Regions from separate parts of the Rothia sp. HMSC065G12 genome, predicted to be linked through region 1. Evidence: predicted binding sites of a transcription regulator. Region 1 holds the regulator's gene; the other holds the start of a gene.
What was found. The regulator LexA, encoded in region 1, represses DNA repair genes until DNA is damaged. The targets are predictions, from matches to a motif close to TCGAACANNTGTTCGA.
Positions count from the first base shown of each region.

Region 2: uvrA (excinuclease ABC subunit UvrA) is a predicted target of LexA. The motif match lies at 2,005-2,020, and genes of this name have one in related genera.

Region 1 is NZ_KV804792.1:67,984-71,381, reverse strand. It holds gene HMPREF2804_RS00300 (LysM peptidoglycan-binding domain-containing protein) at 96-728, opposite strand; gene lexA (transcriptional repressor LexA) at 1,188-1,856, shown strand; gene HMPREF2804_RS00290 (VOC family protein) at 1,960-2,328, shown strand; gene HMPREF2804_RS00285 (ATP-dependent DNA helicase) at 2,491-3,398, opposite strand, start outside.
Region 2 is NZ_KV804815.1:510,877-514,274, forward strand. It holds gene uvrA (excinuclease ABC subunit UvrA) at 1-1,983, opposite strand, end outside; gene HMPREF2804_RS07440 (MBL fold metallo-hydrolase) at 2,161-2,934, shown strand.

The sequences.
Region 1 (3,398 bases):
ACCAGTCGCAAATTAGTCATGAGAACAAAGAATGCGGAATAGTTATAATAAGCGCACATCCAGTCACGTTTTCTAGATAGCAACTATGACTGCTATCACACATTTGGGACTTCTAGACGCTGCCCGACTTTGACAGTTGAACCCTGCAGATCATTAAGTTTACTGATCTGCACCATGGTGTCGCGTGGATCAGTCTTCGGGTCTACCTCTTGTGCAATATCCCAGAGCGTATCTCCAGATTGAACGGTCACGTACCGGGTTCCTGCGCCTTGAGAATTATTTCCAGCGTTTGCTGTATGCGGCGATATAAGAATGAGCGCCCCAAGAACGACAAGGGCCGCCAGCGTTATCAGCGGAATGCCAAAAACCCAATTTTTCAGAGCCCTAGAGCAATGCATAGCACGTGTGAAAAATGAGGGATTGCGCATATTAACCACCGGCACACCTTTAAGTTTTTCTGGAACCCGCCGCTGTCCGCTTGATGTTTTACCGTTTACGCTCTGCTGAGTCTGAGAGGAAGATGTGACGTTCACTTTCTGTGGTGTAGCTGAGAATGAAGTCTCGTATACAGCACGTGATTGGGAAGAAGTCAGCCGAGGATGCGACATACGGGAACGGCGTGATGAAGCATAGTGTGAACGTGTTTGATAAGAGTCCTGTCGAACACGAGCTGGGTGAATAACGGTTAACCCCGCCGGAATTCGGGAGGAAGAAGTAGCCGCTGCCATAGTATTTTCCTTTCCGCTGGTGTGTGACCAGTTCATATCCTCGCCGTTACACACCATTCTCAGCGCTCATAATGCGGTTGGCATGAGTTCATATTCTTGCAGAAAGCACATATTTTGCTTTCGGATTCTCTCAAGATGCTCTAGAAATACCGAAGTACTTCGAAGACCGATAATCCCTGCATAGCAAGAGCTTGAACTAGAACACCCCACCGAAAAACCTCAACTTTTATCGAATATGTCTTCCGTAGACACCAACTATATCGAATCTAGTTTCGATAGTCTAGTAGAAAGTTACTAAATATTTCTTCGATTATATTCGAGGATCATAGAATATTTGTTTGAAGTTTTCCCTCTGATGCTTTAGACTGAGAACGAGACGGTTCATCGTTATGCCTACCTGGATCCAGTCAATGTTCTAGGAACCATAGCGTGCGCAAATAGTTAGAAAGAAGGCTCCGCATGACACCCGAAGCTCAGCGCCCTCCGCTGACTCCACGTCAGCAGAAAATTTTGGATGCGATTCGTACAGAAATCGAGCAGAAGGGATACCCCCCTTCGATGCGTCAGATTGGCGATATCGTTGGATTGGCTTCACTTTCTTCGGTGACTCATCAGCTCGGTCGTCTTGAGAAGATGGGATATATTCGCCGCGATCCAAAACTACCGCGTGCCATCGAGATTCTTGACGATATAGAGTCTGAGGGCGCTTCAGCCCATTTTCCGGAGCTGCCTACATTTGAGGTGAGCGATGAGGATATGGTTCCCGTGCCCCTCGTAGGTCGCATTGCTGCTGGTGGTCCTATTACGGCTGAGCAATCCGTTGAGGATGTTCTCTCTCTCCCCCGCCAGCTCGTGGGCAGTGGGAAGCTTTTCATGCTTCGCGTCAAAGGGGATTCGATGATTGACGCCGCCATATGCGACGGTGACTGGGTTGTTGTACGTGAACAACACACCGCCGATAATGGAGACATTGTTGCGGCTCTTCTTGACGACGAAGCGACCGTCAAAGTATTCCGCCAAGTAGATGGTCATACCTGGCTACTCCCCCGAAATTCCCAATATGAGCCCATACTCGGCGACCGCGCCACGGTGATGGGTAAAGTAGTTTCTGTTCTGCGAAGCATCTAACGGGGACCTTCTGACCTGCGCGCGTTTTTCTCAAAAGACACAACGCTAGAGGTTCCGTTCCTGCGTATTCAGCCGTCCCATGTCCAGAAGGAATAACAGCACAATGATTGACCGTGAGATCGTTTTTGTTGTCTATGTATCGGATATCGAGGCCTCAGCGTCCTTCTATACGAGCCTTCTAAATCTTGAAGTCAGTTTTACCTCACCACGCTATGTCACCATGGATTTAGCACCGGGAGTCTCGCTAGCGTTGTGGACCGGAGCAAGCAATGCTCTTCATGAAACTTCAATACGTACCTCTGAGGTATGTATAAATCTCAAGGGTTCCGATGCAGAAATCCTCACGCAGTACCAAGCCTGGGTGGAACAAGGGGTTGTCATATTGGAAGAGCCCCATCGTGACGTATTTGGGATGACTTTCGTAGCAAGTGATCTAGATGGGAACCGTATCCGAGTTGCCCCGATAGACTAACTAGTTACTATAGGCAGCCATAAGCGCACAATGCACCAGGTAGGGTACCGTCGAACGGTACCCTACCTTTCTCACATTACATCTATGGACGCTTCGCTACGTTTATGTCTCGGCACCAGTACCGGAATACAACGTGCATTAAGCCCGCGTATCTTATTGCTTTTAGTCAATACTCTGATAGAGCCGTTCTAAAGCACCCAAAACAACATTCTTATCCTGGGTGGTCCAAAGGTTAGGCATCGCCCGCATCAGGTACCCACCGTATCGCTGAGTCGCCAGCCTAGAGTCAAGGATTGCTACTACCCCGCGATCGTGCACGGAACGTATCAATCGCCCTGCCCCCTGAGACATGCGGATTGCCGCATGATATGCCGAAACAGCCATAAACCCATTCCCGCCTTTTTCTGCCACGGCACGGGTACGCGCTTGAGCGAGCGGATCGTCTGGGCGCGGGAACGGTATACGGTCCATCAGTACCAGACGACAGGAGTCTCCGGGAACATCCACTCCCTGCCAAAGGCTCATGGTGCCGAAAAGACAAGCATTTATATCTTCAGTAAACTCCTCGACAAGAGCCCGCAATGAGGACTCTCCCTGCAAGAGAATATTCAAATCCGTGTGCTGACGTACATATTCAGCCGCCTGCTCGGCACCTCGCTTCGACGAGAATAACCCCAGAACCCCACCACCAGAAGCTTCACATAATTCGCGTAATCGTTCGAGCTGCTGAGGATTCACGCCAAAGCTCGGTTTGGGCAAGTCGGAAGCCACGTACAGAATTCCCTGCCGTGGATAATCAAAAGGAGAGCCCACATCAAGACCTTCCCAGCGCGGAGCCTGCGGCCCAGCCAGTCCCAGGGAGCCGGCTACTGCATCGAAGGATTCCCCCACAGTAAGCGTTGCGCTCGTAAGAATAACGGTACGATCCTCAAAAAGCCCCTCACGTAAACGGCTTCCGATATTCAAAGGAGCAATGTGGAGTGTGGCGGGATCCTGATCGGAAGCTGCGGTATATCGTCCGTTTTCCCAACCGCCCTGGCGTGATAACCACAGCACTTCGCGATGTTCGG
Region 2 (3,398 bases), on a different contig from region 1:
TGTGATCGCGGTAAAAACACCTAGGGGGAAGGTAACATCAACATTTTTGAGGTTGTTCTCGCGAGCTCCATAGACCTTTAACACACGTTTACGGTCATGTGGGCGGCGTTTCTTTGGAACTTCAATAGAGCGCCGACCCGCCATATAATCACCGGTTATCGACTTTTTATTGGACAAAAGTTCTTTGTAAGTGCCCGAATGGACGATTTCACCGCCGTGTTCGCCCGCACCTGGTCCGACATCAACAATCCAGTCGGCTTCCCGCATCGTGTCTTCGTCATGTTCCACTACGATGAGGGTGTTTCCCATATCGCGTAGCTTTGTCAGGGTATCGATTAGACGTCGGTTGTCGCGCTGGTGCAAACCTATAGAGGGCTCATCCAACACATAAAGCACGCCAACGAGCCCGGAGCCAATCTGGGTTGCCAGTCGTATGCGCTGGGCCTCACCGCCCGAAAGCGTGCCAGCAGAGCGTGATAACGTCAGGTAATCGAGCCCTACGTCCAAGAGGAATTGCAAGCGTGCATCAAGCTCTTTAAGTACCTGGTCGGCAATCTTAGCCTCACGAGGAGTCAGCTTTAGGGCGCGCATAAAATCTAAGGCGGTACGAAGTGGCATAGCGGTTACATCCGCAATGGATTTACCCTCAATTTTGACGCTGAGAATAGTAGGGTTCAGCCGCGCACCGTGACATACCGGGCATGCAACCTGACGCATATATTGTTCGTAGCGATCACGCGCAAAATCAGATTCAGTTTCTTGATGTTTACGCATGATATTGGCTTTAACACCCTCAAACCCGGAAGTATAGCGGCGTTCGCGTCCAAAACGGTTGCGGTACGAGACCTCAACTTTAAAATCTTTGCCCTCCAGAATTGCTTTGCGAACTTTGGCAGGAAGATCTTTCCACGGAGTGTTAAGATCAAATCCGAGCTCTTCGCCGAGACCTGCAAGAAGACGCAGCCAATACTCGGTGGTAGATTTTCCCTGCGACCACGGAGCAATAGCACCTTCACCCAGAGTCATGTCTGGGTTGGGTACTAAAAGATCTTCATCAACTTCAAGCCTGGAACCAATACCATCGCAAGCTTGGCATGCGCCGAAGGGCGAGTTGAAGGAGAAGGCACGCGGCTCAATAGTGTCCACCTGCAGGGGGTGATTGTTGGGGCAGGCAAGGTTTTCACTAAATGTTCGGGTGCGTTCGGGTGAATCTGCCTGTACATCTACGAATTCGATGAGCAAGCGGCCATCGGCTAGTCTGAGTGCGGTCTCCACGGAATCGGTCAGTCGCTGGTGAATACCCTCCTTAATCACGATACGATCTACCACAACGTCAATGGTGTGTTTGTATTGTTTCGCTAGTTTAGGAGGATCCGAGAGTTGAACTGTTTTTCCGTCCACCCGGGCACGCGAATAGCCCTGTGTCACCAAGTCTTTGAACAGATCAACAAACTCACCTTTGCGAGCTGATACCACGGGGGCAAGAACCTGCAAACGCGTACGTTCGGGGTATTCCAGCAGTGCATCGACAATCTGCTGCGGGGTTTGCTTGGTAATTTCTTCACCGCACACTGGGCAGTGCGCACGCCCTACACGAGCCCACAGCAGGCGCATATAATCGTAAATCTCGGTTATGGTGCCTACCGTCGACCGCGGGTTTTTTGAAGTAGATTTCTGGTCGATAGAGACCGCTGGCGATAGCCCCTCAATAAAATCAACATCAGGCTTATCTACCTGCCCAAGGAACATACGCGCGTAGGAAGATAGTGATTCAACGTACCTGCGCTGTCCCTCTGCGAAGATGGTGTCGAAAGCAAGTGAAGATTTACCAGATCCCGATAGCCCTGTAAAAACCACCATTGCGTCACGTGGAATCGTAAGATCAACGTTCTTGAGGTTGTTTTCGCGAGCACCCTGCACACGAATGCTGCTAAGGTCATTTGAACGCAAAGGGGCGGTTGCTGATTCAGCACGGGGAGGCATCGAAAATCCTTTCGTCTATCTTCGAATCTACATTCTACGCTCTTTCGGCGGGGATAGCATGCTTTATGATGCGGGTTTGACTCGTGGCGAACGTTTTTCCTGGTGACTTTCATTCCCGTTACCCCCTTATACCTGCCGCTAGAAACGGGATATACACCGCATCAGTACACTGGATATATGGCTACTTATCCCGAATCAACTCTTATCTTCGAAAATCCGGAATTTACGGTACGTGCCCTAAGCGTCTCAGACATGGATAACAGCGTCTACCTGATCACGATTCGCCATACTGGTGAGCAAATGCTGATCGATCCCGCTTATGATGCAGAAGCACTGTATACCTTCACGCTTGAGGCAATCATGCAGGACTGTCCAAACCTAGCCCTTACAGAAGAGAACGACCGCCGAGTGCGCATTCTCGAATCTGAAGAAGATTTCGAGCCTATCCCCCGCCGTGCTCTTGGCGTGACGGGTATTATGGTCACCCATGGGCACTGGGACCACATTCGTGCTCTGCGCGAGCTTGAATCTCTCACCGGTGCCATTACTTATGCAGGATCCGCGGACGCCGAGGCCATTCGTGCGCAAGAAAATTTCACGGTCGAAAACGAGTTAAACGGCGGCGAAGTTTTTGATTTTTACGATACAGAGCTGCAGGTGCGCGCTATTTCCGTTCCCGGGCATACTCCCGGATCCATCGTATATTCTGTGCAGACCACATGGGAAGATGACTCCCCTGCTACCTTGCTTTTCACCGGCGATGCGCTCTTCCCCGGCGGCGTAGGCAAGACCGATTCTCCCGCGCAGTTTGGCGAACTTTTCTCAAACGTTCTTGAAAAGCTCTTTGGAAACTTTGATGATGAAGCGATTGTGCTTCCGGGTCACGGGCGTTCCACAACATTAGGCACCGAGCGTCCGCACCTTGAAGAATGGGGTTCACGGGGCTGGTAGCCCAGTACATCCTGTAGGCTTTCTAGCAGCACAAGTCTGGTTAAACAAAACGACCGCGCTACCATAGCGCGGTCGTTTTATGACACCCGGGGGTATCTATCACTCACTCAAACACAAGCAACTCGAGGACAATTCATGAAACCTTCGATCACTTGATAACTCAAGTTTAGCCTACTTTTGGGTCGGTTTTCTACATGGTTTTCACTCTCCAAAAACCTTAGATAAGCTGAGCGCATATTTGTAACCATTCTGTTATTTTTACCCCGCATGAAAGCAGGGCATTTAAATACCAATCGAGATTTTATTGATTTTTGTATGGCGTAAATCACTAAAACTTTTTTCTGGAAGTTCCGCGTCATACAGCCATTTTTCAAGGTATACCCCTAAATAACAGTATTGTTAAACCCGCGTAATCATGCGGGTTCTATACACCAATTGGTCTGTTTGAATGGTTTTTTCGCAAC